Regions from separate parts of the Nocardia sp. NPDC059240 genome, predicted to be linked through region 2. Evidence: riboswitches for the same ligand, from Rfam matches in the RefSeq annotation. Region 2 holds a riboswitch; the other holds the start of a gene.
What was found. A riboswitch is a leader RNA that binds a small molecule or an ion and turns the genes downstream of it on or off. The one in region 2 is predicted to bind glycine.

Region 1: linked by a shared signal. The riboswitch ahead of gcvP (aminomethyl-transferring glycine dehydrogenase) and the one ahead of ACFXHA_RS17060 (hypothetical protein) in region 2 are both predicted to bind glycine.

The regions. Positions count from the first base shown of each region.
Region 1 covers NZ_JBHZAC010000017.1:60,445-66,426, forward strand. Annotated here, with positions in the region: gene gcvP (aminomethyl-transferring glycine dehydrogenase) at 17-2,857, opposite strand; glycine riboswitch at 3,018-3,113, opposite strand; gene ACFXHA_RS41130 (MerR family transcriptional regulator) at 3,243-3,809, opposite strand; gene ACFXHA_RS41135 (bifunctional nuclease family protein) at 4,030-4,503, opposite strand; gene ACFXHA_RS41140 (MerR family transcriptional regulator) at 4,572-5,342, opposite strand; gene garA (glycogen accumulation regulator GarA) at 5,387-5,854, opposite strand.
Region 2 covers NZ_JBHZAC010000004.1:500,959-506,940, reverse strand. Annotated here, with positions in the region: gene ACFXHA_RS17080 (acyl-CoA thioesterase domain-containing protein) at 1-550, shown strand, start outside; gene ACFXHA_RS17075 (SGNH/GDSL hydrolase family protein) at 639-1,508, shown strand; gene ACFXHA_RS17070 (LysR family transcriptional regulator) at 1,515-2,411, opposite strand; gene ACFXHA_RS17065 (DoxX family protein) at 2,427-2,822, shown strand; gene ACFXHA_RS17060 (hypothetical protein) at 2,845-3,378, opposite strand; glycine riboswitch at 3,515-3,602, opposite strand; gene ACFXHA_RS17055 (hypothetical protein) at 3,710-4,414, opposite strand; gene ACFXHA_RS17050 (cyclase family protein) at 4,542-5,189, shown strand; gene ACFXHA_RS17045 (hypothetical protein) at 5,371-5,697, shown strand; gene ACFXHA_RS17040 (Ig-like domain-containing protein) at 5,778-5,982, opposite strand, start outside.

The DNA.
Region 1 (5,982 bases), on a different contig from region 2:
TCGGGATGATCCGCCGTCAGTCGGTGTAGGCGTCCATGGGCGGGCAGGAGCAGACCAGGTTGCGGTCACCGTACGCGCCGTCGATGCGACGGACCGACGGCCACACCTTGGCGCGGGCGTGCTTGACACCCTGCGGGTAGACGGCCTTTTCGCGGGTGTACGGGTGATCCCACTCGCCGACAAGGCATTCCGCGGTGTGCGGGGCGCCGCGCAGCGGGTTGTCCTCGACGGGCCAGACGCCGGCTTCGACCTGGTCGATCTCGCCCTTGATCGCGATCATGGCTTCGATGAAAGCGTCCAGCTCTTCGAGGTTCTCGCTCTCGGTGGGCTCCACCATGAGCGTCCCCGCGACCGGGAAGCTCATGGTCGGGGCGTGGAAGCCGTAGTCGGCCAGGCGCTTTGCCACATCGTCGACGGTGACGCCGGTCTGCTTGGTGATCTCACGCAGATCGAGGATGCACTCGTGCGCGACCATGCCGTTGTCGCCGGTGTAGAGGACCGGGAAGTGCGGGTCCAGTTTGCGGGCAATGTAATTGGCCGAGGCAATGGCCGTCAGGGTGGCGCGGCGCAGGCCGTCGGCACCCATCATGCGGATGTAGGCCCAGGTGATCGGGAGGATCGACGCCGAACCGTACTTGGCGGCCGACACGGCGTGCGAACCCTTGTCGAGCGGATCGCCGGGCAGGTACTGCGCCAGGTGCTCACGCACCGCGACCGGTCCGACGCCGGGACCGCCGCCGCCGTGCGGGATGCAGAAGGTCTTGTGCAGGTTCAGGTGGCTGACGTCGCCACCGAACTTGCCCGGACGGGCCAGTCCGACAAGGGCATTGAGGTTCGCGCCGTCCACGTACACCTGGCCGCCGGCCTCGTGCACCAGCCCGCACAGCTCGGCCACCTCGTGCTCGTACACGCCGTGCGTGGACGGGTAGGTGATCATGATGCAGGCCAGCCGCTCGGCGTGATCGGCGATCTTGGCGCGCAGGTCGTCGAGGTCGATATCGCCGTTGGGACGGGTCTTCACGACCTCCACCCGCATACCGACCATGGCGGCCGAGGCCGCGTTGGTGCCGTGCGCGCTGGAGGGGATCAGGCACGTATCCCGGTGCGAGTCACCACGATCCAGGTGGTAGCGGCGGATCGCCAGCAGGCCCGCGTACTCGCCCTGGCTACCGGCATTGGGCTGCAACGAAACCCGGTCGTAGCCGGTGACCGCGCACAGCCAGCCCTCCAGATCCTCGATCAACTTGATCAGACCTGGCGCGTCCTCGACCGGCGCGTACGGGTGCACCCGGTTGAAGCCGGGCCAGGTGATGGACTCCATCTCCGCGGCCGCGTTGAGCTTCATGGTGCAGGAGCCGAGCGGAATCATGCTGCGGTCCAGCGCAATATCCTTGTCCGAGAGCGCGCGCAGGTAGCGCAGCATCGCGGTTTCGGTGCGGTACTTGGTGAACGCGGGCGCGGTCAGGTACTCCGAGGTGCGGACCTCGATGTGCGGACGCTGCTTGCCGTGGAACAGCGCACCTTCGGGCCCGACCGGGATTTCCGCGCCGAAGCAGTCCAGCACCGCGACCACGTGGGTATCGGTGGTCACCTCGTCGCACGCGATGGCGACATGATCGGCGTCGACGAGCCGCAGGTTGATCCCGTGCCCCTTCGCCTTGGTCACAATGGCTTCCGCACCGCCGGGCACGTTCACCAGCACGGTGTCGAAGAAGCTCTGATGCACCACCGCGTCACCGAGCCCGGCGGCCAGCCACTGCGCATGCCCGTGCACGCGACGCGCCAGCGACCGCAGCCCGTCGGCACCGTGGTAGGAGGCGAACATGGCGGCCAGAATGGCCAGCAGCACCTGCGCGGTACAGATGTTCGAGGTCGCCTTCTCCCGGCGAATGTGCTGTTCACGGGTCTGCAGCGCGAGCCGGTAGGCGAGGTTGCCGTCCGCGTCCACGGACACACCGACCAGTCGGCCCGGCAGCTGTCGAGCGTGCGCGGAGTGCACCGCGAGATATCCGGCGTGCGGGCCACCGAAGCCCAGCGGCACACCGAAACGCTGCGTGGTGCCGAAGCACGCGTCCGCGCCCTGCTCACCGGGCGGCGTGATCAACGTCAGCGCAAGCAGATCCGCGCCCACCGCGACCAGCGCACCGCGCGCGTGCGCGGCCTCGATGACCGGAGCCCAGTCCACGATCCGCCCGGACGCGCCCGGCTGCTGCACGATCACACCGAAGAACTCCCCCTCGGGCAGCGCCTCGTCGGCCAGATTCGCCTCGACGATCTCGATGCCCATCGGCTCGGCGCGCGTGTACAGCAGCGTCCGGGTCTGCGGGAACAGATCGGTGTCGATGAGCAGCCGCACCGACTTGCTCTTACGGTTGGCCCGCTGCAGCAGCGTCATGGCCTCCGCGGCCGCGGTCGCCTCGTCCAGCATGGACGCGTTGGCGACCTCCATCGCGGTCAGATCCGCGACCATGGTCTGGAAGTTGAGCAGCGCTTCCAGGCGTCCCTGGCTGATCTCCGGCTGGTACGGCGTGTACGCGGTGTACCAGGCCGGGTTCTCGACGAGATTGCGCAGCAGCACCGGCGGGGTGTGCGTGTCGTAGTAGCCCATCCCGATCATGGAGGTGGCCACGGTGTTCGAATTCGCCAGCGCCGCAAGCTCGGCGAGCGCCTCGTGCTCCGACAGCGCGGGCGGCAGCGCATCGAGGCCATTGCCCGCGGGCGCGTCCAGAATGCTGGCGGGCACCGCCTTGGTGGCGAGTTCGTCCAGCGACTCGACGCCGACGGTCTCCAGAATGCGGCCGGTCTCTCCGCTGTCGGGGCCGATGTGGCGGTCGGCGAAGGATCGAGTCCAGATCACGTCTGCTCCAGGGGGTGGGCGGGTATCGGCGCGGCGGCCGATGCTTCGTCTGCCCTCCCCCTCTGTCCTCGATGCCTGAGAGATTCGGGCCACGACCTTGCGGCCGTTGCCCTTTCACCATGGGCGGGCGACGCGAGGCCACCACTTTCCAGAGGCGTCGAAACTCCGCACGGTCCCTTGTGCCTGAGAGATTGACGGGGAGGTGCTGCTCCTTCGGCGTCCGAGGCTACCCCCGGAACTCTCCCGCACGGCTGCGACGCACTCGCTAGTTTAAGCGTGCGCACGTTACAGATATGTTGCCTGGGCTCCGTTTCACATCGCGGGCTCGGACCGGCAACGAAAATGCGCGCCACCCAACGGGTGACGCGCATCGTGGAAAGGCTGTCTAACCGGTCTTGCTCATCCGGGCCTTGCGGCGGAAGGAGAGCTCGTCCTCCGGACGGTCGGTCGTGCTGCCCGCCTCGGCGCGCTCGGCCGGGAAGTTGGCGATGGCCCCGGTCAATTCGCGCATCGCGCCGCTGACGGCGATGCCGAACACGCCCTGACCACCCTGCAGTAAATCGACCACCTCCTCGGCGGAGGAGCACTCGTAGACGGTCGCACCGTCGGAGAACAGCGTGATCCCGGCGAGGTCTTCGACACCGCGGCTGCGCAGGTGATCCACCGCGATGCGGATGTTCTGCAGCGAGATGCCCGCGTCGAGGAGACGCTTGACGATCTTGAGGACGAGGATGTCCTTGAACGAGTAGAGGCGCTGGCTGCCGGAGCCGGTGGCACTGCGGATGGACGGGACGACCAGTCCGGTGCGGGCCCAGTAATCGAGCTGGCGGTAGGTGATACCGGCCACCTGGCAAGCGCTGGGCACGCGGTAGCCGACGAGTTCGTCGGGAACCGTGTCGTCGGGGAACAGCCCTGGCTGCACCACATCCTGAGGTTGCGGTTGATCTCCCACTGACTACTCCCTTACTGCTTGCCTATCAGGGCTGGGCTCGTGTCTCGAGGACCTCTGGAGCGTTGGCCTAACAATCGAGGTTACTCCCCTGATTGTGGCCGGAGAATCGGCACCGTCAAAGCATGAACGGGCGCGTGTTTTTAACCCTAAACCTGAGGTAGAGACACGGATTTGTCTCGTTTGGAGATCATCGGCGAATCATCCGCCGGTCAGGAGTTGGTCAGCTGTCCGTTGCCTTGAAGTCATCCGGAGATACCGATTCGAGAAACTCCTTGAACTTCTCGACCTCGTCCTCGCGCTCGTCCGGCATGACCAGCCCGGCCTCCTCGAGCACCGGCTCCTCGGCATAGATCGGACACCCCACGCGCAGCGCGATCGCCACCGAATCCGACGGCCGCGCCGAGATCCGCAGATCGTTCTCGAAGACCAGATCGGCGTAGAAGGTGCCCTCCTGCAGATCCACGATCCGCACTTCCTTGAGGGTGTGGCCGAGCTCCTTGATCAAGATCTTGACCAGATCGTGGGTGAGCGGGCGGATGGGCGTCACGCCCTCCTGCTCCAGCACGATCGCGGTGGCCTCGGCCTGTCCGATCCAGATCGGTAGATACCGATCCCCGGAAACCTCTCGCAGCAACAGCACGGGCTGATTCTGTGGTTGTTCGACACGGATGCCGATCACTCGCATTTCGCTCATCGCACTGCCTCCCAAATCCCACACCGGCCGCCAGCCCCCGGCTGTAATACCGAGTCTAGGCGAAGATTTCAGCCTCCGAGGGAAGCGCGCACAGAGGTCTTCACCAGGCAGGTGTGCAGCGTCAGCGACAGCGCCGCCAACTCCCGGACCGTCTCCTCGGCACGCGCGCGGGCATCCGCGTCACGACTCTTGGCGATCGGGGCGGCGATCTGCGCGACCATGGCGGCCTCACGATCGGCGGCCAGCTTGAAGGCACGCAGATGCCTTGCCTCCAAACCGAATTCGCTCAGCGCCTTGGCCGTGCGCGCCAGCGTGACGGCATCGCCGTCGAAATAGCCTGCCGCGCCGGGGGTAATGAGATTGGCGCGGATCAGCTCGGTCAAAAACTTCTCGTCGATGCCGGCCTGGTCGAGCAGATCCGCCCGGGTGATCCGGATTTCGTGATCGAACCGGAGCTCCTCGGGCGACACCTCACCGGGCACGGCGTTCAGCCTGCGCAGGCGACCGCCGCCGTTGGCGAGGCTCTCTGTCGAATCGGGCATGGCCCCGACCCCTCCCACGGCGTTCGCCCGGGCCCGGGCCTCCCGGACCCCGAGCGTCGCCGCCCCACTGTCGATCGCTTCGAGCTGTTCTTTGATCACCTTCAAGGGCAGGTACTGATCCCGTTGCGCGGTCAGCACGAAGCGCAGGCGCTCGACGTCCGCCACATGAAAGCGGCGGTACCCCGAGGGCGTGCGCTCCGGGCTGATCAGACCCTCCGATTCCAGGAATCGGATCTTGGAGATGGTGATATCCGGAAAATCCGGACGCAGGAGATCCAGCACGGAGCCGATCGACATGCCTCCGCGCGTCCACTGCGCTGCGCCAGTCATTCCGCTCGGCCCTATAGCGCCGAATCGCTTGCGGCGGACTTGGGACCGGTCAGGAAGACGAGGCGGAACTTGCCGATCTGTACCTCGTCGCCGTTCTGCAGCTCCGAAGAGTCCACCGGCTCCCGATTGACGTAGGTGCCGTTGAGGCTGCCCACATCGACCACCTGGAAGGTGTCGTCGTCCTGGCGGAACTCCGCGTGGCGACGGCTGACGGTGACATCGTCCAAGAAGATGTCGCTGTCGGGGTGGCGACCCGCCGAGGTGGTCGGCTGGTCGAGCAGGAAGCGCGAACCGGCGTTCGGACCACGCTTGACCACCAGCAGGGCCGCGCCCGTTGGCAGCCCCTCCACTCCCTGTACCGGCTGCTCGCCTGTCTGCTCGGGGCGCGACGTGTCGACCTCGTTCAGGAAGTCGGCGCGGAACACCGAAGTGGTCTCTGCTGCCGTTTCCTGGTAACCCGGGTCCTTGTTCTCGCTCACCCTTGCTCTCCTCCTCGAACCGAATAATCCATGCAAGCAGTTGATGCCCTCAGCGATGCGGCACTCCGGCCGCTCCCCGCTTCGGGTAGGTCCGGAAAATCCGGGCACCGGCTGCGCGCACTTCTGTT
Region 2 (5,982 bases):
TGACCAGGTGCGCGCCCGCGCCACCGTGCACTACCTCGCCCTCGCCGACGAGCCGCCGGGGGAAGTCTGGCAACCGTCCCACGACCTGCCTGTCCCCGCGACCCCGCTCGACGGACCCTTCGGCAACCCGCCCCTGTTCAAATCCGGCGACCTGGACTGGACCCACGACTTCGCCTCGGGCGTGAATTCCCTCCGCAAGGCTGCCTGGAACAACGTCCCGGCCGTGGTGGAGGGTCTTCCGATCACCGCCTTCGAGCGGGCCGCTTTCGTCGCCGACACCGCGAACCTGGTGTGCAACTGGGGAACCGGCGGCGTCGGCTATATCAACACCGACGTCTCCCTCACCCTGTCCCGCCTCCCCGAGGGCCGCGAACTCGGCCTCTTCGCGCAAGATCACATGTCCGCCAACGGCATCTCCACCGCGACCGCGACCATGTACGACCGCACCGGACCGCTCGGCACCGTCACCGTCACGGCTCTGTCCAACGCGATGCGCCGAGTCGACATGGCCGAATTCGCGGCCTCCCGCTCCTTTGCACAGGAAAGATAACGATTCGGCAACTTGCCCTACTGGCCGGTAGGCCGTCTCGTACCGTCGGTGGCTACTCGCCCGAGCCCCACCTACGAGGACGTCTATCGTGAAACTGAAGCATTGCCTGTCCACTATTGCGATCGTGGCCGCCGGATCACTGGTGGGGATTGCCCCCGCCCATGCTGACGGCGGTAAGTATGTGGCGCTGGGGGATTCGTACGCGGCGGGGGTCGGGATCTCCAATATTCTCGACAAGACCTGCTCGCGGTCGGATCGCAACTATGCCCACCTGTTCGCGGCGGCACGCGGTTACAGCCTCACCGACGTCACCTGCGGGGGCGCGACCACCGATTCGGTGACCAGCACCCAGCTCTCCGCGGTCACCTCCGACACCAACCTGGTCACCCTCGGCGTCGGCGGCAATGACATCGGCTTCACCGATATCGTGCGCAGCTGCGTGGAAGCGGGCACCCTCGGTACCGGTTCGGGGACGGGCAGTGCGGTACTCCAGACCCTCGGTACCGGAAGCACCAGTGGCAGTGCCGAATTGCTGCTCGGCTGCAAGAACAAGTACGACGCGTCCATGCCGGGCCGCCTGTCCGATGCCTCGGCCAAGGTCGCGAAACTGGTCTCCGACATCAAGTCCCGCGCACCCCAGGCCCGCGTCGTCCTGGTCGGCTACCCGCACATCCTCCCCGACAACGCCGCCCTGTGCGCCGGCCGCCAACCGGTTCTCCCCGCCGACGTCGACTGGGCCCGCGACACCGTCATCGGCGGCCTCAACACCATGCTGAAGTCCCAAACCGGCATCGAATACTTCAGCACCTACGAGATCTACAACGGCCACGACGTCTGCGAGGCCATCCCGGACCGCTGGGTCAACGGCACCTCCGTCGACAACGGCGAAGGCGCCCAATTCCATCCGAACCAGTACGGCCACGCCGCCACCGCCCAGAGGATGGCCGCCACCCTCTGAGGTCGCTCATGCCTCGCGGTGGGCGAGGCAACTGCGGACGAAGTCCTGGACCACCGGGTCGGTGTCGGCGCCGGGACGCCAGACGACGCCGACTCGGGTGGGGCTGACGCCGGTGACCGGGCGGTAGACGATGCCGGGGCGAGCGAAGAAGCGGGCCGCCGACGCGGGCGCGAGGGCAATGCCGTAGCCGTTGGCCACGGCGCTGAGCCAGTCGTCGGTGCGGTCGGTGATCGCGCCGATGCGGACCGGATGGCCCGCGCGTTCGTCGGTCGCCAGCCAGAAGTCGCGCCAGGCACCGGTTTCGGGTGGGGCCGCGACGAAAGGCTCGTCCCACAGTTCATGGAACTCGATGGCCGCCCGGGTGGCGAGCGGATGCGCGGCGGGCAGCGCGACCCACCGGGGCTCGGTCAGCAACCATTGGGTCCGCAGGGCGTGGTCGCCGGGAAAAGGCAAGCGCAGCAAGGCGACATCGACCTCGCCGTCGATCAGCCCGGCGGTCGGATTCGACCAGGCCGCCGCCTGCCGCATATCGACCCGCCACCCCGGCCTGCGCCTGGTGAACTCGGCGATGATGGGCTGGGTGGACTCATTGGCCGCGCTGGCGACATAGCCGACGCGCAGCACACTGGCCGCCCGGCTCGCGGCGCTCCGGGTCTCCGTCAGCGCCTCGTCCCAGCTGCCCAGCACCCTCGGCGCCCGGGCGGCGAGGGCCCGGCCCGGATCCGTCAGCGCCATACCGGCTTTCGACCGGGTGAACAGCTGCACACCGAGCTGAGCCTCCAGCTGCTTGATCTGTTTGGTCAGCGCGGGCTGTGACACGAACAACCGCTCGGCGGCCCGGCTGAGGTTCCCCTCCTCCGCCACGGCGGCGAAGTACCGCAGCAAGCGCGTGTCGACATCCATGCCATCAGGTTATAGATGCAGGTATTGGACGTGCGAACCCTGTCCGGCCAGGCTCGAATCATGTTCATCGCCTACCTGATCGCCGCCATTGTCACCATCGTCATCAACGGCGGCATGGCCGTCGCGGACTTCGCCCGAGCCGATTTCGTACTGGCCAATTCCGACGCGGTCAGCTTCCCCCGGTCCTGGATCCCGCTCGCCGGGGCGCTGAAAATGGCCGGGGCCGTCGGTGTCCTGGTGGGTCTGCTGGGTGCACGCCCCCTCGGCATCGCTGCGGCACTCGGCCTCATGCTGTACTTCGCCGCCGCCCTGATCGTTCACGTCCGTACCCGGGTCATCGGCAACATCGCTTTTCCGGGAGCGTATTTCGCGTTCGCGGCGGCGACGCTGGTGCTGGCCGTCGCACAGTAGCGTTACGGTCCCGTGGGATTCGTCAGCAGGCGACGGCGCACTCGGGCGTGTGCCGGTGTGCGGTCCGGCGCAGGCGGGTCAGGGCGCGGCCGGAGTCCCGATGCACGTCGAGTACCCGGATACCCAGTGCGACAGCCGTTTCCAGGGGTGAGAGCCCTACTGCTACGCGCAGGGTGAGGATTTCGCGCTGCTGGTCGGTCAGCTCGCCGGGTAGTCGAGGACGTGACGTTTCATAGCGGGCGAGACGGGTCGCGCGGTGCGCGGTCGAATGCAGGAATTCCAGGAAGTCGCGGCGCGCGGCGTGCGCGGTGGGCCAGCCGGTAGCGACGGTGGCACTGACCTCGGTGGCCAGCCGATCGGCGTCCGGGCTCGCGCCGAGTGCCGCGCGGCAATAGGCGGTGGCGAATCGGCGGGTGTAGTTCAGTACCTCCGCCAAGGCGTATCGGCGGCCGAGTGCGGCGGCGGTCAGAGTGTCCAGCGGGGGGACCGGCGGGCGCGAGTCGACCGGGGTCGGTTCGGCGGCGGTGCGGGGAAGCAGGGGGGAACGGCCGGGCATGGGAGGTCCTCTGGTCAGCCGGGCAGCCGCCCGGTTATCGGATCTCCCCCTCTGTCACGGGACCTGAGAGCTTCACCGCGGGATACGCGATTTGCACCGTAGGTGAGGCGTGGATACGCCTGCTTTCCAGAGTTGCCTGGTCGAAACGGTATCTGTACCTGAGAGATTCCGGGGAGGTTGCTCCTTCGGTACCCCGGGTTCCGGGGTTCTCCCGCCACGACTCATAGCGGCCGAGTATTCGATTGTCCGGGCGAGCCTAGTCGACAAGCGGGTTGCTGGCCAGGGACCAGCAACCCGATGGCATCCGAAACGTGGCCTATCTCACCGCGTCCTACTTGGGATCGCTGAGCAGCCACTGGTCACGCGGGGTGCGGCGGCGCTCCCGGCGGCTGCCGACCCGGGCCCGCATGGCATAGCGCGCGGGGGAGTCCTGGGCGGTCAGCTGATGCCAGCCGCTGCCGCCGGTGATGTCGAAGACGCCGATGTAGCCGCCGGGCAGCAGCTGGAACGGCGTGGTGATGTGCTTGCCGAAGTCGAACTGGGTGCTGCCCGCGGTCCGGAAGTTCTCGAACCAGGCCGGAAATACGAAGTCCGACACCGTGACTCCGTCGATCTGATAGCCGTACTGATCCGCCTCACAGGCGTCGGCGACCTCGTAGGCGTAGATGCGGCCCGCGGTCCCGGAGGTGAACACATAGGCGGCCAGGTTGATGTCGGGGTCGGCGAGCATCTCGAGCAGTTCGTGGCTCGCGGTCACGCTCCACTGCAGCCCGGCGTCGAGGTCGCTGCGCGCGAACACTTTTCCGATCGGCAGGCCCTCGGAGGTGAGGTCGTGGTAGCCGAGCGCGCCGGCCTGATCCGAATCATCGGAGACGACCAGCCACCAGGCGCCGGGCTCGGGCTGCTGATTGCTTGCCACAAAGGTCAGGTCGGCGTCACTGCCCCAGGCGGGGGCCCAATCCCGGTGCACCTGCGTCTGCAGGGCGGGCACCACGGCGGATACCTGGGCGTCGGTCAGTACGGTACTGCGGTTCAACACGGCAATATGTATGGCAGACATGGCGATTCTCGAATCTTGTAGTGTTCCCAGCCTCATCGGCGCGGCGTCATTCGATCTTGCTGCTGTCATCTTCGCGCGAAAATCACAGGGAGGCAGGCGGAAAGTGCGCATCATCGATCTTTCGGTACCGATCAGGTCCGGTATGCCGGTGTATCCCGGCGACCCGGAGGTCACGCTCCGGCCCGCGCTCACGGTGGCCGTCGACGGTGTCAATGTGCTGCACCTGGACATGGGTTCGCAGACGGGGACGCATGTGGACGCGCCACGACATATCGACGACTCGCTGCCTACCCTCGACGAGCTGCCGCTGGAACGATTCGTCGGGCCCGCGGTCGTGATCGACGCGCGCGCGGTGGGGGCGGGCGGGGCGATCGGGCGCGAGTTCTTCGAAGGCCGGGTGGCGGCGGGACAGATCGTGTTGATCGTCACCGGGTGGTCGCGGCACTGGGGCACCCGCGAGTATCTGAACCATCCGCATCTGACGGTGGCGGCGGCCGAGTATCTGATCGCGGTCGGGGTGCGGACGATCGGGGTCGACGCGCTGTCCGTCGATCCGACGCCTACCGAGGAGATTCCCGTGCATCGGATCCTGTGCGGCGCGCACGGTGTGATCGCCGAGAATCTGACCGGTTTGTCCGAACTACTGGCGCTGCAGGAGGCCGGACGGCCGATCGAGGTCTCGCTGTTCCCGCTCAATCTGCCCGGGGCCGACGGTGCTCCCGTACGGGCGGTCGCGCGCGTCGAAGGGTGAGGTCAGGGCCCCGAAGTGTGAGAGAAACGTCAGTGTGTCGCATTTTGCCGCGCGGCTCACACGATCTTCGTAGACTGCTCTGGAAACTGGGGGTGTCGGGGCCCCCGACCCGCGCTCGATCAGAAGGACTCCGCACGTGAATCGTTGTGCCGTAACCACTTTGCTAGCCGTTGCGGCTATCGTGACCGCCGCGCCGGTCGCGTCGGCGGAGATTCCGCTCATCGACGTCTCCACGACCACCACCACGCCGGGCGCCACCACGCCGACCCCCACCTCCACCGACCCCGATCCGAACGCGCCGATGGAGGCCAACGTCACCGGATCCTCGGGCCTCAAGCTCGGCGGCGCGTTCGGCTCGGCGAGCACCGGATCCGCCGGACCGGGCGGCCCGTGCACGGTGCTCGGCACCGCGTCCGCGCTCTCGGGCTTCGCGGCGCTGGGCTGCGACGGCTTCAAGAGCAACAACATCCAGACCAACCCCAACCAGGTGCCGGGTACTACCAAGTAGAACCGCCACCCGGAGATTCCTGTCGAGCACGACCGAGGGGCACCGACAATCGAGTCGGCGCCCCTCGGTCGTGTCGTCTGTCAGCCGCGGTCGGCGTTCCCGGCCTTCCACTGCTCCCACGGAATGTTCCAGTCGCCCAGCCCGTCCACGCCCGAGAGCGTGCCGCCGACCGTGTTCTTCACGATGGTGATGTCACCGCGCTTGACGTTGTCGTAGACCCACTTGGCGTCCGCCGGGCTCAGATTCAGGCAGCCGTGACTGGTGTTGACCGAACCCTGCTGGCCC